Regions from separate parts of the Chryseobacterium sp. GTID13 genome, predicted to be linked through region 1. Evidence: riboswitches for the same ligand, from Rfam matches in the RefSeq annotation. Region 1 holds a riboswitch; each other region holds the start of a gene.
The links. A riboswitch is a leader RNA that binds a small molecule or an ion and turns the genes downstream of it on or off. The one in region 1 is predicted to bind cobalamin.
Positions count from the first base shown of each region.

Region 2: another riboswitch for cobalamin. It lies ahead of N4G44_RS14540 (acyl-CoA thioesterase); the one in region 1 lies ahead of N4G44_RS04335 (TonB-dependent receptor).
Region 3: another riboswitch for cobalamin. It lies ahead of metE (5-methyltetrahydropteroyltriglutamate--homocysteine S-methyltransferase); the one in region 1 lies ahead of N4G44_RS04335 (TonB-dependent receptor).
Region 4: another riboswitch for cobalamin. It lies ahead of N4G44_RS15105 (TonB-dependent receptor); the one in region 1 lies ahead of N4G44_RS04335 (TonB-dependent receptor).

Region 1 is NZ_JAOCMB010000002.1:872,488-878,578, forward strand. It holds gene N4G44_RS04325 (cytochrome-c peroxidase) at 1-726, shown strand, start outside; gene N4G44_RS04330 (transporter) at 723-1,679, shown strand; cobalamin riboswitch at 1,934-2,120, shown strand; gene N4G44_RS04335 (TonB-dependent receptor) at 2,230-4,260, shown strand; gene N4G44_RS04340 (YncE family protein) at 4,257-5,390, shown strand; gene N4G44_RS04345 (hypothetical protein) at 5,406-6,091, shown strand, end outside.
Region 2 is NZ_JAOCMB010000005.1:1,719,139-1,725,229, reverse strand. It holds partial or broken gene N4G44_RS14560 (PspC domain-containing protein) at 1-606, opposite strand, end outside; gene N4G44_RS14555 (PadR family transcriptional regulator) at 618-947, opposite strand; gene N4G44_RS14550 (XAC2610-related protein) at 1,247-1,930, shown strand; gene N4G44_RS14545 (HD domain-containing protein) at 1,933-2,523, shown strand; gene N4G44_RS14540 (acyl-CoA thioesterase) at 2,597-2,980, opposite strand; cobalamin riboswitch at 3,097-3,275, opposite strand; gene N4G44_RS14535 (hypothetical protein) at 3,328-4,125, opposite strand; gene N4G44_RS14530 (ATP-binding cassette domain-containing protein) at 4,266-4,928, opposite strand; partial or broken gene N4G44_RS14525 (endonuclease MutS2) at 5,365-6,091, opposite strand, start outside.
Region 3 is NZ_JAOCMB010000005.1:1,019,032-1,025,122, forward strand. It holds gene N4G44_RS11040 (DUF2306 domain-containing protein) at 1-103, shown strand, start outside; gene N4G44_RS11045 (hypothetical protein) at 87-284, opposite strand; gene N4G44_RS11050 (Lrp/AsnC family transcriptional regulator) at 372-818, opposite strand; gene N4G44_RS11055 (carboxymuconolactone decarboxylase family protein) at 924-1,376, shown strand; gene N4G44_RS11060 (Lrp/AsnC family transcriptional regulator) at 1,439-1,900, opposite strand; cobalamin riboswitch at 2,054-2,235, shown strand; gene N4G44_RS11065 (hypothetical protein) at 2,290-2,421, opposite strand; partial or broken gene metE (5-methyltetrahydropteroyltriglutamate--homocysteine S-methyltransferase) at 2,420-4,740, shown strand; gene N4G44_RS11075 (KTSC domain-containing protein) at 4,909-5,355, shown strand; gene N4G44_RS11080 (NADP-dependent oxidoreductase) at 5,488-6,091, opposite strand, start outside.
Region 4 is NZ_JAOCMB010000005.1:1,826,154-1,832,244, reverse strand. It holds gene N4G44_RS15120 (CCA tRNA nucleotidyltransferase) at 1-842, shown strand, start outside; gene N4G44_RS15115 (YncE family protein) at 1,008-2,051, opposite strand; gene N4G44_RS15110 (TonB-dependent receptor domain-containing protein) at 2,065-2,634, opposite strand; gene N4G44_RS15105 (TonB-dependent receptor) at 2,613-3,923, opposite strand; cobalamin riboswitch at 3,955-4,130, opposite strand; partial or broken gene cdd (cytidine deaminase) at 4,296-4,777, opposite strand; partial or broken gene N4G44_RS15095 (NADH:flavin oxidoreductase/NADH oxidase) at 4,881-5,931, shown strand; gene N4G44_RS15090 (DUF2752 domain-containing protein) at 5,940-6,091, shown strand, end outside.

The DNA of each region.
Region 1 (6,091 bases):
CGTAATGCACCGCCCATTCAAAATATGGCATTTCTCAAAAGGTATATGTGGGACGGAGTGATCCATAACCTGAACGAACAACCCATCAGCCCGATCACAGACGTAAATGAAATGGATAGTTCAATGCCTGAAATCATTTCAAAACTGAAAGCAGATCAGAAGTATAAAAAGCTTTTCGCAGCGGCTTATGGTGATGAGAATATAACGGGGGAAAGAGTACTGAAAGCGCTGTCACAGTTTATGGCAAGTATGATCTCTGCAGATTCCAAATATGACAGGGTTAAACAGGGAAAGGAAATATTTACTTCGGAAGAATCCAAGGGAATGGAGCTTTTTCAGCAGAAATGCAGCTCATGCCACAGTGGGGAACTATTTACCGATGAGAGTTTCAGGAATACAGGAATGTATTACAACACCCAGTTTAAAGATGCGGGACGTTACCGGGTAACCCTTGATCAGAAGGACTGGATGAAATTTCGTGTGCCAAGCCTGAGAAATATAGAATATACGGCTCCATACATGCACGATGGAAGATTTTATACACTCGAAGCAGTTCTTAATTTCTATTCGGATCAAGTAGAAGATAATCCCAACCTTGATCCGCAGCTGAAACAGAACGGACATACCGGAATTGCGATGAATACACAGGAAAAGCAGTTTATCATTGCTTTCTTGAAAACCTTATCCGATAAAACCTTTATTTCTAATCCAAAATTTGCAGAATGAACATTATGAATCTGAAAAAAATAATTTTTATACTAAGTTTAGCTGTATCGGTTGTCTGTCAGGCTAAAACCATTAATGACAGCCTTTACATTGCACCTGATATTAACAGAATTCTGCTGTATGACTGTGATGCCTGCGGGTGTGCAGCAGGAAACGGTTCCTCCGGCTTTGAGTCCTTACTGAATCCCCAGTTTATAGGGATCAAATATTTTGCACAGCACTATAAAGCCAAAGAAAACCTTTTTGTAAAAGATCATACACAGGATCAGTACTTCAATACCCTGCAGGTTTGGGGTAAAATTCCATTGACTGAAAAACTGAGTGTCTACGCCAGTCTGCCATTTCATTTTCATGAAAAGAAAACCATGCAGGGTGATATTAATATCAGCGGTATCGGAGATCTGAACCTGATGGGAATCTACCGGATCATAAGTTCAAAAGATAATTTTCATCAGCTTAATGGCGGTTTAGGGGTGAAAATTCCTTTGGGGAAATTTGATGAGAAAGGAGCCTCCGGTGTCAATCCAAGTTTTCAGCTCGGAACAGGAAGCTGGGATTATCAGGCTGCTCTGAACTATAAATTCCAGAAAAACAAACTGGCTGTACTCGTCAATACAGATTATACCATAAAAACTGAAAACAAAAAAAACTACCGGTTCGGAAACCAATGGAATTATGCAGCAACAGGTTTTTACCAGCTTACAGGAAATAAAAATACTATTTTTTCTGCCAAAGCCGGACTTCAGGGTGAAGTTTATGATCAGAACAAACAGTTTGACGAAGTTTTACCCAACACGGCAGGAAGTGCTTTGTATGGAAAACTCGGTTTTGAGGCATCCTATAAAAAATTCAGTCTGGGAAGTGAAGTAATGCTCCCTGTTTACTCCCATCTGGCCGGTGGCGATATTGAAGCGAAATCCAGGTTCAGTGTCTTTATCAATTTTGGAATTTAAGGAATGGTGGCTTCGAGAGCCTCAGCCACCATTGCCGGAAAAATAAGTATATGTTATAATTTGAAATATTGTTTTTTTATTATCCTTAAGGTTTATAGTTTCTTTATTCTTAAGATCGAATAGCTTCCATGTGGTGGCTGAGGTTCTCGAAGCCACCGTTAGCCAATCAACCCAGCGACTGAAATTCTGAAGTTGCTGGGTTTTGTTGCTGAAAATCATTTTGTTGAATCGATTTTGATTCTATGAAGAATTTTCTATCTTTGCCGCAATCTGGTGCGCTGTAAAAAGCACTTAAAAGGGAATCCGGTGAAAATCCGGAACAGACCCGCTGCTGTAAGCTCCACATCAAAGTTTTTGAAGAGTATATCCACTGTTTTTTTTAATGGGAAGGATTTCAAAAACGGAGTAAGTCAGAAGACCTGCCGGAGGATGAACGTTTGATGCTTTCGTGGAATAAAGCTTAGGACAACAAGGATTCTGTGCAGTGACAGCTGTGCTTTATCTTTGCTATCTTATATCCATTAGCGTCTACATTATTCTAAACGAGCTAATGGTCAGAAAACTTAGTTTTTCACAGTTTCAGAAAGTTGTTATCACAATATTTGTGGCAGCATTTCAGCTTCTGTTCTCACAATCCGGCGACAGTATCCGGGAAAAAACGATTCTTCCGATTCAGATTTACAAAAAAGATTTTAAAGAAATTCTTCCTGCCCAGATCCTTTCCGGCGAACAGCTGGAAAGACTGAACAGCCAGTCGGTGGCCGATGCTTTACGGTATTTCTCAGGAGTTCAGATCAAAGATTATGGGGGAATGGGCGGTCTGAAAACGGTGAATATCCGGAGTATGGGTAGCCAGCATGTGGGCGTTTTCTACGATGGGATACAGCTTGGGAATGTTCAGAACGGAATTGTGGATCTTGGAAAGTTTTCACTGGACGATCTTGAAGCTATTTCTTTATACAACGGCCAGAAAAGTGAAATTTTTCAGCCGGCAAAAGACTTCGGATCTTCAGGATCTATTTATCTTCAGCCTAAAATACCTGTTTTTAAAGGAGATATTAAAACGAACTTAACGCTAAAATTAAAATTAGGCTCTATCAGTTTATTTAATCCTTCCTTTCGTTTGGAACAGAAGATTTCGGATAAAGTCTCGGCAAGTTTCAGTTCGGAGTTTGTGCAGAGTGACGGATTGTATAAGTTTAAATACGAAAAGAAAAATTCTGACGGATCTGTTGCCAATGATACCATTGCCAGAAGATATGATTCTTACATCCGTGCGAAACGTTTTGAAACTGCTTTAAACGGGACCATTAATGACGGAAGCTGGAGTGTACGGGGTTACGGCTATATTTCCGATCGTGGAGTTCCCACTGCTATTGTTAATAATAACTTCGGGCCGAAAGGTCAGCAGATGCTGGATGAAAACTATTTTGTTCAGGCCGGTTTCCGAAAAAAGCTGTTCCCCAAATTCGAAACCCAGTTCAAGGCTAAATTTGCTTACGACTATACCCGGTTTTTAGATACGGTGAATGTGGCAACAACCGTTCTGCCGATAGATAATTCTTATGTTCAGAGGGAACTCTATTTTTCCAATTCAAATATTTATTCTATTCATAAAAACTGGGATGTAAGTGCAAGTTTTGATTTCCAGTATAATAATCTGAATGCCAGTCTGAGGGATTTCTCTTTTCCTACCCGCTATACTTCACTCATTGCCTTTGCTTCAACCTATCAGTGGAACCGGTTGAAATTTTTAGGAAGCGTTCTGGGAACTTTCGTACATGAAGAAGTAAAAATGAATGCAAAATCTCCGGATAAAACCGAATGGACACCTTCAGCCTTCCTGAGTTATCAGCCTTTTGAATCCAAAGACCTTACCGTGAGGGCCTTCTACAAAAGAGTGTTCAGGATGCCTACTTTCAATGATCTCTATTACACAATGATCGGCAATGTAATGCTGAAACCTGAATACACCAACCAATATGATGTAGGCTTTACCTACCAGAAACTTTATGACCGTAAATTTTTTAAAGGAATATATATCAAAGTGGATGGCTATTATAATGAAGTAGAAAACAAGATTATTGCTGTTCCTACCACCAATCTGTTCAGATGGATGATGACCAATTTAGGCGAAGTAAAAATCATCGGGGCAGATGTGAATCTTCAGGCTGAGTTTGATATCCATAATGTGAGGCTGAAACCCTTGGTGAGCTATACTTATCAGCGTGCCGGAGATTATACCGATAAAAAAGAAGATTACTACGGTGACCAGATTTCCTATGTGCCGTGGCATGCTGCAACCTTTACCATGATGGCGGATTATAAAGACTGGAGCTTCAATTACAGCTTTGTATACACCGGAGAACGTTACGATGCACAGCTGAATAATATCCGGGCCAATTATCTGCAGCCCTGGTACACCCATGATTTATCCGTTCAGAAAAAATTCAACTGGCATTCCCATCAGTTCAAAGCCAGTTTTGAGGTCAATAACGTGCTTGATCAATATTATGACGTGGTCAGGAATTATCCGATGCCCGGAAGAAATTTTAAACTTATTGTAAGCTTTACATTATGAAAAAACTAAACTTTTGCCTGCTGGCATTTGCTCTTTTGATTCTGTTCTCGTGCCGGACAGACGATTATGTGGTTCCTTCGGAAACGAAAGGCGTAAGTAGCGGTGAAGATACTCCCGTTAAAGGATTTTATCTTCTGAATGAAGGAAATATGGGCAGCAACAAATGTACGCTCGATTATTTCGATTATGCTACAGGAACTTACCGCAAGAATATTTATGGAGAAATCAATCCGAATGTGGTAAAGGAGCTTGGAGATGTGGGAAATCATATCATGATCTACGGAAGCAAAATGTACGTCGTTGTCAATGTTTCCAATAAAATTGAAGTGCTGGAAGCAAAAACAGCCAAACGGATCAAAACCATACAGCTTCAGAACTGTCGTTATCTTGCTTTTAAAGGCAATAAAGTCTATGCCAGCAGCTATGCAGGACCTGTTGAGCTGAATCCCAACTCCCCACCCGGAAAAGTAGTGGAAATAGATACAACTTCACTTGCTATTGAAAGACAGGTAGTGGTAGGTTATCAGCCTGAGGAAATAGAAGTGATGGGAGATCAGCTTTTTGTCGCTAATTCCGGAGGATACAGGTTCCCGAATTATGATAAAACGGTCTCTGTTATCAACCTTAATACATTCACGGAAACCAAAAAAATTGATGTAGCTATTAATCTTCACCGTATTAAAAAGGATAACTATGGAGATCTGTATGTGAGTTCCAGAGGAGATTATTACAATATTCCATCAAGCCTGTTTCTGGTGGATGCCGCTACAGGAACAGTGAAAAAAGATTTCCATGTTGCAGTGAGCGGAATGACGATCGTAAAGGACAAACTGTACTATTACGGGAATGAATTTAATTACAATACCCATACTTACGTCAAAACCTTCGGAATCATCGATGTCAAGACAGAGCAGGTCATTGCGAATAAAATCATAGACCAGCAATATGCTGATGAGATTAAAGCTCCTTACGGAATTGCAGTAAACCCTTACACCGAAGATATCTATCTGACGGATGCAAAAAACTACGTGACAACCGGTTACGTATACTGCTTCGATAAAACCGGAAAATTCAAATGGAAAACGGAAGGCGGAAATATCCCTGCTCATTTTGCTTTTTTATATAAATAATCAGATCAGAAAAAAATGGAAAGAAAAACCAGACGTATTTTAAAAAACATATTGCTCTGTTCAATTCTACTGGGCGTTGCAGCTTGTAAGAGCGATACTGAGGAAGTAGCAGAAGAAGTGGTTTTCCCTGCGGAAGTTCTTAAAGAATCTTATACGGTTGACAGGCTCAAGCTTTTGAATGTAGATCCGAAAATTGAAGGGAAGCTGACCTGGAGCATCAATGATTCTGTCATTTCTGATCATCTCCAGCTGGATTTTGTAAGTTCTCATGCGAAAACGTATCCCCTGACATTAAAAGTGGAGGTGAAGGGAATTGTGAAAATTTATCAATCATCTATCATTGTTAATAAAGAGCTAACCCCTTATAGCAGATACATATCCAATGTTTTCGATTTCCGTCCGGCCACAGGTCAGTTCATGAATGAGATCCCTGAATATGTCAACGGAAACACTGAGGCCGACATGATCAAAAGAGCCAAAGAATCCTTGGTAGGCGAAAATTCTACCATGATTACGCTGGGAGGTTTCGGAGGTTATGTTTCATTTGGTTTCGATCATACCATTCCCAACCTTGAAGGAAGAGATTTTAAAATCCTTGGAAATGCTTTTTGGGGAAACAGTGCCAATACCACCCGGTCAGGATCATGTGAGCCCGGCATTATCATGGTGGGTTACGACAAAAATAAAAATGGCAAACCGGA
Region 2 (6,091 bases), on a different contig from region 1:
TTGCACAATTTTACTGGATTCTTCCTTTAAATTATCAAAATTCAATGGTTTTCCTTTCATTTTCAAAAAGTCTGATGCAGTTTCTGCTTTAGGTAATACTGCCCAGAGAATAAAATATAAAAGGATAACTAAAAGCGAGGATCCAGGGGCAACCCAAAGGAAAAGAAATGCACCTACCCAAATTAATCTCATCCAAGTAATGTCCATACCAGAGTATGCAGCTAAACCTGCACAAACTCCTGCGATTTTTTGTTTTTCAGGGTCACGGAACAATTGCTTTCTATCAGAATAGGTAGTTCCTGTAGTATTTTGTCTGTTGCTGTTTTTTTCAGAATAGTAAGCTTCTTCCTGCTCTCCGATCTTTTCAGGAGTACCGATCTGAGCAATTACTCTTTCTACGTCTCCATCGTTGATGACTTCTCTTTTACCTAAAGAATCTTTGAAGATTTCAACCATTCTGATTTCTATGTCGTGCATTACCTCTTCTGCTTCTGAAGCGTCTAACGAGCTTCTAAGAGCATTCAGGTAATCGCTGAGCTTTATATATGCGTGTTCTTCTATAGTGAAAGAAAAACCTGCGAGTCCTATTGAGAGTGTCTTGTTCATAGCTTTGTTTTTTAATTTTTTTGTGTGATTTGGTTTACTGAATCTGTCAGTTCTGCCCAGGTATTTTGAAGTTCGTCCAAGAAGAGTTTTCCTTTTTCTGTGATCTGGTAATATTTTCTTGGTGGTCCTCCGGTAGATTCTTCCCATCTGTAGGAAAGGAACTCGCCATTTTTCAGTCTTGTAAGGAGAGGATAGAGGGTTCCTTCCACTACATCCAGTTTTCCTTTTTTAAGTTCATCGATAAGGTCGGAAACATACATTTCGCGATGATTGATGAGACTTAAAATACAGAATTCCAGAATTCCTTTACGCATTTGCGCTTTGGTATTTTCAGTATTCATCTTTAATAAGTTTTGTTAATTAGTTATATTTTCAGAATAATGTTCCTAGCTAGATGAACCTATTCCGATTTTACATTACAAAGATATGTAAATAAAATGGTATTATGCAATACAAAGTAGTGAAATTATTTTTAGTTTTATATTAACTTACTGATATTCAGTAGTATAAATTTTAGTTGAAATTTGTCATGAATTTGAAATCAGTTAAAATCGGCTTTGAGATTTTAATTTTTTGTACTTTTGAGTAAGATTTTACAGAAAGAATTCAGTGAAATTGTTTAAAACAAAGCACAACTCAGATGAATCACAAAATAATATTGCCTATTATCCTTTTCGGAAACTTTTATTGGGCTCAGAATCAGTTCGAGTTAAAAGATGCTTCGAAGAATTATGATGTAAAAATCAACGTGGAAACCTGCGAAAACAATGAATGCAGTGGAAAATCAACTGTTGAGCTGCTGGACAAGAAGACTTCCGGAAAATTTCAGACCTTAACTTCAGAGAATTTAAACTTCTATCTGAACGAGGATCAGAAACCTACTGCGAATATCATTCAATTATATAATGAACAGAGTCCATTGATTTTTGATGATTTCAATTTTGACGGAACAGAAGATATAGCCATCAGAAACGGAAATGAAAGTGGGTATGGAGGCCCTTCTTATGATGTCTACGTATTTAATAGTACTAAAAAGCAAATGGTTCTGAGTGAGGAATTAACCGCCCTGGCTTACGAAAATCTGGGAATGTTCAATACGGATTCTGAGAGAAAAAGATTAATTACCTATTCCAAATCAGGTTGCTGCTGGCATCTCACAACGGAATATACGATAATTCCGCAACGCGGATTGTTTAAAGTATATGAGCTGGAAGAAGATGCAACCGGCGGAGAAACTGTAAAAGTGACCAAAAAAGAATTCATCAACGATCAATGGATAAAGAATATTAAAACTTATCCCATCAACGAATATTATAAGAATTAACAATGAAGATACAGAAGGAAATCGATTTTATCCTGGCAGTAGATGCCCTGAAAAACGTACAAAGAAGAAATTATAATGCCGACGATTCCAGAAGGGAAAATACGGCAGAACACTCATGGCAGATCATTATTCTGGCCCAGATCCTTTATCCATACGCTAAAAATAGAGTGGATATTGATCTTTTAAGAGTAATAAGAATGCTTTCCATTCATGATCTGGTAGAAATAGAAGCAGGTGATACTTTTATTTTTGACGAAAAAGCAATGGTAGGAAAATTCGAGAGAGAGAAAATTTCAGCCCGGAAAATTTTCGGAATCCTGGATGAACCTTTACGTACCGAATTTTTTGAGCTATGGCTTGAATTTGAAGAAGAAAAGACCCCAGATGCTATTTTTGCCTGTTCAATCGACCGTATTATGCCTTTTATCTTGAATTCCCATACTTCAGGAAAAAGCTGGACAGAAGCCGGTGTTACCGAAAAACAGATCAGAAATATGCTTGAACATGCGATCACGAGGGCATCAGATGAAATGGGAGAGGCCTTTGAGATGTTGTTGAGTAAAAGCCTGGAGACAGAAAAAGTGATCAGATAACCGGTTTCTGATAGGTTTGAAAAATAGTTTCGGGCGGCCGCAGGCCGCCCGAAACATTTTTTTATAATCATCATTACATGATCCTGATCGGCTTTTTAAATTCATCAATGGCTACAAACGTAAAATCGCCTACAATAGCTCTTTCTCTTTCATAAGAGTACATCTGTTCCGTATAGATCTCAACATTCACTTTCATACTGGTTTTTCCCACATAGGCAACCTTCCCGATCAGCTCAACAATTGTTCCGGCAGGAATAGGTTTTTTGAAATCGATCTTATCGCTGCTTACGGTTACCACTCTTTTTCTTGCAAAACGTGTTGCGGTGATAAAAGCAACTTCATCCATCAGCTGCATGGCTGTACCTCCGAAAAGAGTATCGTAGTGGTTGGTGGTATTCGGGAAAACCGCTTTAAAAATTCTGGTTTCGGATGCTGCAATTCTTTCTTCTGTAGTCATATTTCATTATTAATTAATGCGAAATGAAATATTATTAAAATAACAGAGCAGAGACAGGAATCAAAGGAATCCCTGAAAACAGTCCATCAGATCAATAAACTTCAGATCGCGAAAGTTTCTTGTTTAAAGAAAAGGCAGGTCTCCTGACTTGTAACATCTTTTACCTCCTTCCCGTGCCTGCACAGTGGATCCGTGGTAAAGACTTCAGTTACTTACAGTTGCGCGACAGTCCGTGATTTTCACACGGTTCCCTTTTAATCTGCGTTAAGCAGAACCGGTTTCTGTGATGAATTAGCGTTAAAACTTTTTCAGGACAAAAATAAGAATATTACAGAAAAAAACGGCAATTATTCCGGACTATTGTAAATAATCTGGCTCATTACCCTTCCTTCCTTGATGGTCCAGAGAGTGGTGTACCTGTTTTCACCGGAACCATTGATCATATAAAGATAGATATGGTCATTGTCAAGGGCAGTTACCCCGATATTGTTAAAATCCATGGTAGGCTGGAACATATTTTTTATGGCTTCCCTTACAAAAACAGAACCTCTTCCGGGCTGCTGAACCCTAATGGATTTGATCTCCGTCATTCCTTCAGGAAGTGCATCTTTGATTCCCCACGGCTTTATTTTATCGATGGTAAGAATTTTTCCGTCTGCATCTTTTTCCTGCTTTCTGTAACCGGCATTGGAAGGATAAATATCGATAACAACCTTCGTTCTTTGGGCAGTCGGTATTTTCGGATTGCTATTGTCTGTGAAGATAAGTGATTTCCCGTTCTTGGATTTTGAAGGCGTGAACTGAGGAAGCTGATCGATGAAGGCAACACGCCCCTTATTGACCATTCCTTCTTTCTCAAGATTCTCATATCTCACAAAAGGCTTTTCATCGTCCTGCTTTTCAGGATATTTGATCCAGATCCATTCCGTTTCTCCCGGTGCAGGCTTTACATAAACAAATACATCCCCTTTACGCATCCGGATCTTGTCTACAATTTTTCTGTAGTCATCCTTGTGAACACGCACATTGGCGTAGCCTTCTTCAGCTTTTACAACGCCGAAAGGAACCTTACTCTGTCCCTTCACAAATGATAAGGAAAATAGACTGAAAGCGGATAAGTACAATGCTTTGTTTACGGAAATCATTCTATGAAATTTTTGATCCTTCAAATATATAAATTAAATGCTTTTTTACTCCGTAAAATATAATGGTATTTGATTAAAATTATCAATATTTCCTGAAAAGCGATATGAAACTTATTATTGGGAACCTAATCTCAATTGATCTAGCTTTTTGGAAGATACTTAAATTGCTGCAGTTCTTTAACATCTTTCACCTTTCTCAGGTAAGTTTCAGACAGAAGGTAAATATCATCAGCCATATCCAGAATAACATTGTAGTTATGATCAGAGATAATGATTCCCTTATTTTTTGATTGGGATTTAATGATTAATTTCAATTCTTCCACAGCTTTTGGAGAAACACCGCTGAAAGGCTCATCCAGAAGAACAAATGCGGAGTCGCAATAGATAATGATCAATGTTTCAACAATTCTTTTCTCGCCACCTGAAAGATTCCTGGAAGTTTTATCAAGAAATGGCTGTATCATTTTTAAACCATATAGAAGTTCTGTATTTTCTTGGGTACAGAATAAAGGGATAAGCTTTCTGATCCTGCATTCCTTGGGAAGAAAAGAAGAACTTTGCGGCAGATAGGCAATTTTGTTTTTCCTGTCAGACTGGTTTTTAAGAATGGAATTATTAAACTTAATAAACTGCGTATCTCCTTTTACAGTTCCGAAGATAATCTCCAGCAGGGTAGATTTCCCATTGCCGGATGAGCCGAATAGAGCCGATATTTTTCCTGTTTCACAGCTTAGATAGACATCCTGCAAGATTTTTCTCTGGCCAAAGGATTTGGTAACACTATCAACGTGAAGCCTGTTCATAAGAATTTGCTCATGATTTTAATAATTAAACCTAACGACAAAGTGAGCACCCACAAAAAAAGTTTCGAGAAACCGAAATGAGCATAAAAATAATATTCACTTTTAAGTCTGATATCATAAATAAAGAAATGAAGAAGCGGAAAGATCAGGAAAAAACACAGTCCGAAATTTTCAATACTGAACTGACTTAAGAAAGAGATCAAAAGTGAAAATAAAACAGCTGGAATGATTAGCTTTCTGTAAAAAATCCAGAGAACTGATAAATTTTTATCCATAAATCAAAAGTAAAACAAAATTCGGTTGGATAAGATTAATGTTTCAGGAAAATAAAAATAGCGCTGAAACCACAGCGCTATTTTATAAATAAGTAGTAATAAGTCTTCAATTAATAATTGCCTCATCAATCATCAAATCGCCACATCATCCCATCAACAAATCAAATCCTCTCCAATTCATCCGCATTAATCGTCGTCTTGAAAGTTCCGTAATTCACGATTACTTTATTTTTTGAAATCTTTTCAATGGTCCCTACGCTGGTGCTTCCTGCAATACGTACACGCTGACCTTCCTTCATCCAGACGGCACGGTCGGTTTTGCGTTTTTCTTCCAGCTTTTCATTGGTTTCGGCAATCTTTTCGATCACTTCTTCCTTATTAAGCTGTTGCGTAATTTTTCTTTTCACCACCTGAAGACGTTTCGATTCATCTTTATCAGCGCCTATTTTCCTGAATTTCTCCTGTTCAAGCAGCTTCACAAAATCTTTCACGACATCTTTCCTCGATTTACCCTTTACATAACTGTCGATGAACGTTTCAATCTTGTTCCCGAACTGAAGCTTACGGTGTTCCTCTTCATATAATTTCTGAAAATTGAAAAGCTTCTGCTGCAGCTGCTCGTTCAGCTTCTGAAGATTATCGCGCTTATCTTCTACAGATTCTTTTCTTTCGGCAAGATCCGTTTTCAGTTTTTCAACCTCAAATTTTTCCTGCTGAAGCTTTACAATGGTTTTATCCAGATTCACGATATCGTGTTCAACCTTCTTTTTCGCAGCATGGATGATAAACCTTGGAATCCTGTTTTTCTCGGCAACTTCAAAAGTAAATGAGCTTCCTGCCTGTCCCACTTCCAGTTTGTACATGGGCTCCAGTGTTTCTTCATCAAAA
Region 3 (6,091 bases), on a different contig from region 1:
TGAACTGTTCTACGGATTAAATGTATGGGCTTCCCTCATTATCAATCTGTCTGCCGCATACCTGATCATCAGGAAATCAAAAAGGATTAGCGCTCAAAGCTGACATTGGTAATGAAAATAAAAAATGCAATAAATAGTAACAGGGCAAAAGAGGCAATGAAGATCAACCCGTTCCATACTGTTTTATATTGGGATTTAGCCGTCCATCGGTTAAAAAAGCGCATGATAAGGTAAGCTAAACCGCCGAATATGGCCAGAATAAAGATCATAAACATGAATTCCATAGAAATTAATTTACATCAAAACTAATATTTTAAAATTAAAAAACAATACCCGCTGGAATACTGTTTTTCTTTCTATGAAAATTTCGCTTATTGAGTTTGAAAAAAACGATTGGTTTTTATTTCAGACAGCTGAACGGATGTAGAAGGAATTCCGAACTTGATCAGCCTGTCGATGACTTCTTCAAGATGTGCACTGTCCTTCAGCACACATTCAGCAATGAGGCAATATTCGCCTGTGACCCTTTTACAGCTGATGATCTCAGGAAACTGTTTCAGATGATCGATAAATACTCTGAACTCATCATTTTTAAATTTCAGATGAATAATAACTTTCAGGCTGTATCCCAGAAGGCTGTAATCAACATCTGCTGTAAAGCTTTTAATCACACCGGTATCGGTAAGATTCTGTACTCTTTCTTTTGTGGCAGACTGAGACAGGGAGATTTTCCGCCCTATTTCGGCATAACTTAACCTGGAATTTTCGATCAGTAAGCTTAATATTTTACGATCAAATTCATCTAAAACTATTTTCATTGCATTTTTAAATTAAATCAGTGGAATTCTCCAAAATTATAAAATTTAACCATTAAATCCATTTTAAAATATTATGAATTAAACAGAAATTTGACATAAAAAAATATGACAACAATTGAATTTTCAAACCATGGAAACACCCCATTTGAAAAACTGATCGGGCACAACCCTGAGATCCTGGCGAAATGGAACAACCTTGAAGAAGTCTTCTTTAAAAATACAACGTTAGATCCTAATCTGCTGGAACAGGTACGAAGAATCCTCGCCTTTGGAAACGGCTGTGAATACTGTATGGTAAAAGGCGGGAAAGCCGATTTCAGCCAGTCAGAGCTTAAAATATCCGTAGCTGTGAGCTTTGCCGAGCTTTTCTGTAAAGACCACCGTTCCATACTCAGGGCTCATTTCAGCATGCTGAGGGAATTCTTTTCTGACAAAGAAATTTCAGAGCTCTGTACGTTTGTCAGCTTTATCAGTGCTTCCCAGAAATTAGGAAAGATATTTAACCTGACGGAGGACTATCAGCCCAATGCAGTTATAAAAATGGAACAGCTTCCTTAAAAACTCAAAAACCTGATTTTTAATCTGAACCAGCATCTGAAAAAACAGGTGCTATTTTACTTCTATATACTCACCCCATGAATATTCTTTACCTCAGCCATCACGAAGGTACTGTGTGCACCTCCAATGGAATCCAATGATCCCAGCTTATTGAATACAAAATCCTGATAGTGCTTCATATCCCTTACCTGAACTTTAAGGAGAAAATCGAAATCCCCGGAAATATTGTAGCATTCCGCTACTTCATCAATCTGTAAAATATCTTCAACAAACTGATTTCCTACTGCACGGTCATGCATTTTAAGCTTGATCTGGCAAAAAACAGTAAAGCCCCGGTTCAGCTTTTCGGCTTCCAGAACTGCTGCATAATGTTTGATAAATCCATCCTGCTCGAGTCTTTTCATCCGTTCAAAAACAGGTGAAGGCGAAAGGTTGACCTCTTTTGCAAGCTCTTTTACCGTTAATTTGGCATTTTTTTGAAGGATTCTGAGCAATTGGAGATCCTTTTCATCAAGTCTTTCCACAGGATAATATTCTTTTTTAGGATTATATTTTCAAAAATACAGAATAATTCACTTAATAATATATATTGGAAAGAATTATTTTCTTAATTCCTTACATCTAGCCAATGAATTCACTTTAATAGCTAAATTTACCTCAGATTTGTTCTTTAACATCCTTCATCAAACAGAATAGGTTTTACCTAACGTAGATTAATAGGGAATCGTGTGAGAATCACGAGCTGTCGCGCAACTGTAAGTAATACCCAAAGTTTTATCCTGAAAATATCCACTGCCAAAGCGGGAAGGATGATAAAACCGTTACAAGCCAGGAGACCTGCCTATTCTGAATGGACAATGCTTTCGCGGTCTGAAGCTTCAGGTCATACAGATGATACTTTTTTGAATGTTCTTCACGTTAACAGGAAGATTACGTCCTTTTTGTATCCGTTCCATTCCCTGAAAAATTCTTTCCCGGCAGCATTGCGAAGCATTTTAAAAGAGCTTTTAAAATCATTATTGTTTAATCTAAAAGTATAGAACATGCAAACGCACATTCTTGGAAGCCCGCGTATTGGCCGCCACAGAGAACTCAAAAAAGCCTGCGAGCAATATTGGTCAGGCAAAGCATCATTAAATGAACTCCTGCAAACCGGGAAAACCATCTGCAGGCAGAACTGGAAAATGCAGCAGGAAGCCGGAATTGACCTCATTCCCTGCAACGATTTTTCTTATTACGACCAGGTTTTGGATATGACCTTAACCGTTGGAGCCATTCCGGAACGCTACAGAGAAATCACAACAAGAAACTCCAATTCTGAACTTGACCTTTATTTTGCAATGGCCAGAGGTTACCAGCAGGAAGGCCTGGATATTACCGCGATGGAAATGACGAAATGGTTCGATACCAATTACCATTATATTGTCCCTGAATTTCAAAAGAACCAGCAGTTCGGATTGTTTTCAAAAAGATCATCAGTGAATTCATCCATGCAAAAAAGGCCGGAATAAATGCCAAACCCGTAATCATAGGACCTCTCACCTATCTTCTCCTGGGAAAAGAGAAAGAAGACGGCTTTGATAAACTTGACCTTATAGAAAATCTTCTTCCCGTATATATTGAGATTTTAAAAGAACTGCAAAACCATGGAGCAAGTTGGATTCAGTTTGATGAACCTTTCTTGGGCCTTGACCTTACTGAAAAAGCAAAAGAAATTTACCAGTCCGTTTATGCTGAAATCAGAAAACAGTTTCCGGATCTTAAATTTATTCTCGCAACTTATTTTGAAGGTTTGAAAGACAACCTTTCGCTGGCAGTGTCACTTCCTGCAGACGTCCTTCATATTGATCTGGTACGCTGCCCTGAACAGCTGGAAGAAGTATTGGAAATCATTCCTCAAACATTGAGCCTTTCTTTAGGTATTGTGGACGGAAGAAACATCTGGAAAAATGATTTTGAAAAATCTTTGGCGTTTATTCAAACAGCTGTCAGTGCCATCGGTTCAGACAGGGTTTTTATTGCCCCTTCATGTTCTCTTCTTCACGCTCCTTTCGATCTTGATCTTGAAACTGACGAAAAAACGCTGTCCCCTGGAATCAAGCAATGGTTGGCTTTTGCCAAACAGAAAGTATACGAGATTGTTGCCTTAAAAAAGCTGGCATCAGGAAATGCAGATTACCAGGCATTACAGCAATATGCAGAAAATAAAAAAGCGGTTGATACCCGAAAAACTTCAGCACTGATCCATCATCAGGAAGTAAAGGATCGTGTGGAGGTTACTACTGAAGATGATACACGGAGGAACAGCCCGTTCAGTGTCAGAAAAGCAGAGCAGCAGAAAGTTTTACAGCTTCCCTTGTTTCCCACCACAACAATTGGTTCTTTTCCCCAGACCAAAGAAGTAAGAACCTGGAGATCAAAATTCAAAAAAGGAGACCTGACGGCAGAACAATATGACATCTTGTTGAAAAAAGAAACCGAAAGAACCATCCGCTGGCAGGAAGAAACCGGAATTGATGTCCTGGTTCACGGAGAATTTGAGCGCAACGATATGGTGGAATATTTTGGAGAACAGCTTTCAGGCTTTGCCTTCACGCAAAACGGATGGGTCCAGAGTTACGGTAGCCGCTGCGTAAAACCTCCGGTAATCTATGGTGACGTTCACCGTCCGCATCCAATGACGGTTTACTGGTCGCAGTATGCCCAGTCTCTGACTCAAAAATGGGTTAAAGGAATGCTTACAGGACCGGTCACCATTCTGCAATGGTCTTTTGTCCGTGACGACCAGCCACGTTCTTTAACCTGTAAACAGATTGCACTGGCGATTCGCGATGAGGTAAATGATCTGGAAAAGGCAGGAATCAGAATTATCCAGATAGATGAGCCGGCCATCAGGGAAGGACTTCCGCTCAGAAGATCCGGATGGCAGGAATACCTGAAATGGGCAGTGGAAGCTTTCAGAATTTCGGCAAGCGGCGTGGAAGATGCCACACAGATTCATACGCATATGTGCTATTCCGAATTCAATGATATTATCCAGAATATAGCAGACATGGATGCCGATGTCATCACCATAGAATGCTCCAGAAGCCAGATGGAACTGCTGCAGGCCTTTGCCGACTTCAAATATCCGAACGATATCGGGCCGGGAGTTTACGATATTCACTCTCCGCGAGTTCCTTCAAAAGAAGAAATGCTTGAACTGCTGAAGAAAGCACAAGCTGTAATTCCTGCACAGCAGCTTTGGGTGAATCCTGACTGCGGATTGAAAACCAGGCATTGGGATGAAATGGAGAAGGCGCTGATTGCAATGGTGGAGGCTTCGAGGGAGGCTAGTAAAGAATTTGATTTGCAAACATTATAAATTTTACGGGAGCTTTAGAGCTCCTGTTTTTTTCTTTACTTAATACATAATAAATTTCAAAGGTTTATCTTCTCTGTTATAATTACTAAATAAATTAATACTGAATAACTTACGATTTTCTCAATTAAAAACCTTAATTTTGCACCCCGAAATAAGGATTCTACAGTTATGAAAAAATTAGGCGAATACAGAAAGCTTCTTGAAGTTGATAAAACCGTTACTTTAAAGGAATTAAAGACCATTTACAGGAATGCAATGAAAGATACGCATCCTGATAAATTTGCCAATGACGAAGCCGGAAAGCTGGATGCAGAGGAAAAAAGCAAGTCTATTATTGAAGCCTATCATTTTCTGGTGAGCATCAATCCTGAAACACAGGAAAAATATAAGGAAGAATATACGGAAACAATTACAAAATCCAACATCCAGGATTTTTACCTTGAGAAGGCAGTTTTAAAAGTTCAGCATCTGAACGGAAACATGTATGAATACCTTGGAGTTCCAAGAAATACATATATTAAAATGGTCAATTCCGATTCTCCAAGCCGTTTTGCAAGAAGACATATCTATGGAAGTTTTGTCTACAGGAAGGCTGGTGAAGCTATGGCAGATTAATTTTCCAATTAAAATAAGTAAAGGCTTTCAGAATATCTGAAAGCCTTTTTTGATTTGAAACAAGCCTCCAAACAAACTAAAAAGTACATCAGAAATCTGACGTACTTATCCGAAACCTGAAAAGATATTTTTTTATAAGGTGACCACTATTTTACCCACTACTCTTTTTGTTTCCATTTCCAGATGAGCTTTGCCCATTTCCTCAAACGAGAAAACCTTATGGATATGGGGAATTAAAGATTTATTCTCCAATAAGTCTGCAATTGCCCTGATCGTTTCCTTTTTGGAAGCTACCATCATGAACTCAAGATGTATATTCTGTTTGGCTGCTTTATCCTGTACATCCTGAGGAATTTCAGGCGAAGGCAATGTTACAATGATTCCGCCAGGCCGCACTGCATCAATTGATTTCAGCAATGTTTCTCCCTGGATGGTATCTAATACAATATCGATGTCTCTAACGTTATCCAAGCTGTCTTTTTGGGTATAATCAATATGTTCATCCGCACCTATTGAAAGGACAAAATCCTTATTAGTGAGAGAAGAAGTCCCTATGACATAAGCTCCGAAATATTTAGCGATTTGTACAGCAAAATGACCAACTCCTCCTGACGCAGCATGAATCAGAACCCTGTCATTTTTTTTGATTTTAGCAACATCCACCAAGGCCTGATACGCTGTCACCGCTGCCAGAGTAGCCGCTGCAGCCTGCTGGAATGTCTGATTTTCAGGAATC
Region 4 (6,091 bases), on a different contig from region 1:
ATGCGATCAGGCAGGAAGCAGAAAGAATCAAGATTGTTTCTATGGAAAGGATCATGGTAGAATTCAATAAAATCATGATGTCTAAAAAACCTTCCGTAGGGCTGGGATTAATGGAAGAAACAGGACTTTTAAAGCTGATCATTCCTGAACTGATAGAGCTGAAGGGAGTAGAAGAGGTAGAAGGCCAGACGCACAAAGATAATTTCTATCACACCCTTGAAGTGGTGGATAATATCGCTGAAAATACAGATAATTTATGGTTACGGTGGTCGGCACTTTTGCATGATATAGGCAAGGCACCTACCAAAAAGTTTGTTGAAGGAACCGGATGGACTTTCCATGGCCATGAGTTTTTAGGCTCAAAAATGGTAAAAACCCTGTTCAACAGGCTAAAACTGCCATTGGGAAGTGATATGAAATACGTACAGAAAATGGTAAAGCTTTCATCACGCCCGATTGCTCTGATCACAGATGATGCTTCAGACTCTGCACTGAGAAGACTCCTGTTTGATGCCGGTGAAGATCTGGAAGACCTTTTTACCCTGTGCAAAGCAGATATCACGACCAAAAACTCTAAAAAACAGGACAGGTTCAAAAAGAATTTTGAATATGTAGCGGTGAAGATCAAGGAAGTGGAGGAAAAAGACCAGGTCCGCAATTTCCAGCCACCGATTACCGGAGAAGAAATCATGCAGATGTTCAATCTCAAGCCCGGAAAAGAAATCGGAATCCTTAAAGAAAAAGTAAAAGAAGCCATTCTGGAAGGAGAGATCCCGAATGACAAGGAAGAAGCTGAAAAATTTGTGATTGCCGAAGCTGAGAAGCTGGGATTGAAAGCATAATTAAACTTAGAATAATATTAAACGGTTACGGCGGGACGAAGTCCCGCCGTAACCGTTTTACCTCTTAAAATAAAATCCGGCCGCTTCTTTGCAGAAGAGACCGGAAAAAAAACACAAATGATGAAAAAAATAAAAAATTATGTGATAATACCGGAGTATTAATTCTTAGTTAGGATAAACGGAGTTGGAACCTATACCCGAAGTGAATGATTTGATAATAGTTCCTGAAGTATTGTAAACTACAATTTTACTGTCCTGGGTAAATCCGTTGGAATCCGATGTGAAAATTTTATCGTTGATTACGCTGAATCCGTATAAAGCGGAATAATCATCAACACTGTTCGCTACGGTGAATAATGGTGATGAAGGAGCCGTTGTAGCGCTCATATCCATTCCGTATACTTTCTTTCCTGAAGTGAAATAGAATTTACCGTTGGAAATTTCAAGATTTTTTGCATCGGCAATTCCCGTTAAAGTAGTTGTTTTTGTAATGCTTCCTGTGCTTGATATCTGGTAGATATAAGAATTAGCGGCATCTGCAGCAATTGCGTATACATTTTGATTGTTGGAGATGATCTTGTTGATATTTCCGACAGGAAGAGTGATCGTAGACTGAACCTCGTTAGTAGAAGTATTGATGTAAGTGATCTTATTTCCAAAACCGAAAGAAGCATTCTGTACAAAAATATTGTTTCCGGCTTCCACAATTCTCTCGGCAGCATCCGTGAAAGCAATTTTTTTGATGAAAGAACGGTCTGAAACCCTGTAAATGCTTACATACTTATCGCCCATATATTTATCATTCGTTACATAAATATTATTGTTGGCAAAAGCCATATAGCGGGGAGAATTAAGTTCAGCGGTAATTTGGCCGTTCGCTTTAAAGTTGGAACGGTTGGCAATTTGGATTCTATTAGAATTATTCAGTAGAAGATAAGCATTTTCACCATTGAAGGCAATCATCTGTAAAACATCCCCCAGCTTTGAACCACCGTTATTAAATGCAAAAATGTTATCCTGTTTAAGGCTTAGGTCTGCGCTTACAAATGTTACGTCTGCCTCGGGCTTTCCGTAAGTCCCTTCATTGGCAATTAAAAAGCCGTTACCGTAGAATATTTCCTGCTCCTCAGTATTGTCACTGCTACAGGACACGATGCCCAGAAGAAGTGTAAAAGCAAAAAGAAGATGTAGAAGTTTTGTCAGTTTCATAATATTTTTAAGTTTAAAAATTAATTGTTGCATAAACACTGTAATTTCTTTTAGGCATCGGGTAAAGAGATACTGTCTGGTAATAGGTATCCGTGACGTTATTTACTTTAAATCCTAAAGTGTATTTCTTGAAAAGCGATGCAGAAATTCCGGCATTCAAAATAAAATATGGGTCAATCGCTACAGATCTTTTTTCGTCGGATGTTGTATACGTAAGGCCGTTGAACATTCCCTGAGCATATACTTTGAATAAAGAATATCCATACTCTATATTTCCGACTGCCTTGTGCATCGGAACATACATCCTCTGCAAATCAGTGTCTTTGTTGATCGATTTTGAATACGTATAGCCTCCGTCCAGCTTCAAAGCATGTTTACCAAAGGTTTTATTCCAGGTAACCTGAGATTCCAGACCGTAAGATTCAACCCTGTACGTATTAAATGGTGCCCAATACCCCAAAGAGGTCGGAAGCCAGTTGATCAGGTTTTTGATATCCATATAATAAGGGCTTAGAGCAATCTTAAAATCCCCAAAGCTGAACTCATGGTTCATATCAATATTTACAGAGGTTTCCGGAACCAGATCCAGATTTCCTCCCGGCTGCCAGTAAAGATCATTAAAAGAAGGGTATCTGAAGTTTTTGAAAAATTAATTCCTACATGATACCATTTCACAGCATTCCATTTCCCGGAAAAAGAATACAGAAGGGGAGAAGAGATGTCTTCTACAAAATCCTTCTTAATTCCTGCTTCGAAACGGAGATCTTTTGTAGCAAAATATCTTATTAAGCCGGATAAGGAACCTACATTTCTGCTGACAACCCCAATTCCTGATTGACTATTTTTGTCCGATTGGTAACCTTCACCCTTGTTCACCTGAAATTCCCCGATAGCATTGATGTTGATCTTTGGAGTGATGAAATAATTGAAATCATTCTTAAAAATGTAATTCTTTCCGTCTGCCCCACTTGCCTTAGGTTGGTTAATATCTGCAAAATACTGGAAATTATCCTCTGTGTAAGCCATTTTCAGACTGTTGGAAAGATTACTTTTGTTAATGTCCCATGCAATCAGGCTTCTTAAAGTCTGCACCTTATATTTCGTTTTATTACCGTTCAGTTCGAAAATAGGATAATGCTGGGAAGCATCAAACATCTGGTTTTGCCATGAAATAGTCTGGTGGTCAGCAATTTTATACGCTACGCCAATATTGACCGAAGTATTATAATATCTTCCGTTGGTATTATGAAACCCGGTATTTCCTACCACGAATTCAGGAACCTTGTAGTCATTTTGACTGGTTATATAGCTTCCTGAAACCTTTACACTCAATTTTTCATTGCTGAAAGCAGCCTGTGCAAAATTATTATAGGTATCAAAAGATGCCACCTCTGAAAAAACAGAAGCCTTAAAACCCCTGTTGAAATCTAAAATGTTATTTAAATGAATGCTTCCCCCGATAGCACCGCTTCCATATACAACACTTCCTCCGCCAGCTTTTATATCAATCTGATCATATCCGAAGAGAGGAATATTATTCACATCCCCTTGCCCCAAAAAGCTCGAGTTGATATTGATTCCGTTCCATACAAAAGCAGTCTGCTGAGCCGTTGTTCCCCGGAATGATGGTGAAGAAACAGCACCACGACCGTTTTCTTTAATGTAAATGGAAGACTGGAAGCGTAAAAGTTCAGATAGATTGGTTGAGTTTTTCTCAACATCTTCAGGAGTAATTGTACGGACCGGGTGAAAAAGTTTTGCTTTTTTCATCTGGCTGTCGAAAATATAAATAGTGTCAACAGCTTTCTCCTGTCCGAAAAGAAAGCCGCCAAAAGACGAACAAAGCAGTAATAAAGACCTTTTTATATCCATACTATTTTACTTTTCCTCCGAAAGTAATCCGTTTTTAGTTATAATTCTGGCAGGTCTCCTGACTTTCGCTTTCTGCACCTTCCCGTATGAACAGTGGTTTTTTGCAGAAAATCTTATTGCGATCTACAGTTGCGGGGACAGTTTGGGCATCGCACCCAATTCCCTATTATTTCCAAAATGCTGGAAACCAAAATTTTTGCAAAGATAACTTTTTATATGTATTTCACAAAAAGGGTAAAAAAATGAATGATAAGGTCAATAGTGAATGGTCAATTTTGCTTCGCAAGATAATACAGATATATGAATTGAATGAATTTTTTCAAACCAACTCTTCACTTGCAAAGCAAAATTTACAATTGACAAAATTTCATCTTACAAAAACGATGAATCAAAATAAAAAGGTAACAAATCCTTAATAGAATGCACCTTCACGACCTCATCATTCATGCTTGAAAAATAAAGGTCTATGTTTTCACTTTGTTTTGTCTCATATTCTATTAAACTTTGTCTGCATGCTCCACAAGGAGGGATCGGAGGATTTTTCTCATGGAATTCCTTTGGTCCGCCCACTACAAAAATCTTCTTGACCTTTACATCAGGAAAATTAGCAGCCACCCAGAAAAGAGTCGTTCTTTCCGCACATAGTCCTGATGGATAGGCTGCATTTTCCTGGTTGTTACCTGAGTAAATTTCACCGTTTTCCAGCAGAACAGCACATCCTACAAGGAAGTTCGAGTAAGGCGCATAGGCATTTTCACGGGCCTGTTTGGCACTCTCGAACAGTTTTTTTCTATATCGCTCAGTTCACTGCTGTTTTTAAAGTGCTCGTAACTGATCTGTATGTCTTTTTTCATATATTAGTCATGACTAAAAAAGGGGGCTAAAAGTACTCCTTTTTCACCAATTGAACAATGTTTTTTTATTCATCCATTAAATTGAAAATTCAAAAAAAATAAAATGCTGTATACACCAATAAAATTCAGAAATGTAGAACTGAAAAACAGATGGGTAATGTCTCCTATGTGTATGTATTCCTGTGAAAATGGCATGGCCAATGATTTCCATTTTGTACACTACGGGAGCAGGTCACAAGGAGGAACCGGACTGATCATGGTAGAAGCTACAGGCGTAGAGCCGCGGGGAAGAATCACCAATCACTGTATGGGAATCTGGAACGATCAGCAGGCAGAGGAACTGAAAAAATCGTTGACTTTGTCCATTCCCGTTCAGAAAGTAAAATAGGAATCCAGCTTGCCCATGCCGGAAGAAAGGGCTCCACGTGGAATAATATACAGATTCCCATAGAAGAAGGCTGGGAAACAGTAGCTCCCAGCGGTATTCCTTATCATCCCTCTGAAAGGATTCCCCATGCCCTCACTGTTGATGAGATCCGGGAACAGGTTCAGAATTTTAAAAATGCAGCTCAAAGAGCAGTAAAGGCCGGCTTCGATATCATAGAAATTCATGGTGCACACGGATACCTCATCCATCAGTTCTTATCGCCGCTTTCCAACATCAGAACGGACGAGTACGGGGAAGCTTTGAAAACAGGATCCGATTTCTGGTCGAAATTGTTGATGCTGTAAATGAAGTACTGAATGAAGATACCGCCCTTTTTGTAAGAATTTCCGGTACTGAGTATGCGGAGGGCGGATGGAATATTGATGACAGTGCCGAACTTGCCAAAGTATTAAAAGAACATTCCGTGGATCTGGTTGATGTTTCAAGCGGAGGAAATATTCATGGAGCAAAAATACCTGTGTTTGATGGATATCAGGTTCCTTTTTCGTCTCAGGTCAGAAGAGAAGCCGGGGTCAGAACCGGAGCGGTGGGATTGATTACCAAAGTAGAGCAGGCCGAAGACATATTGGAAAAAGAAGATGCAGACCTTATATTTATTGCAAGAGAGATTCTAAGGAATCCCTATATTGCTGTTCAGGGCTCCTTTGAAATGAAGGCTGACTGCTTCTTTCCCCATCAGTATACAAGGGCGAAAATTTCATCGTAACATAAAAAATGAAAATCGAAGACTTTATGCTTACCTGTCCCAGCAAGAGATTTCTGGGAATAGAATGTTTGGGATGTGGTGCCCAAAGGGCAGTTATGCTGGTATTTGAAGGGAAGTTTTCAGAAGCTTTTCATATGTATCCGGCAGTTTATACATTATT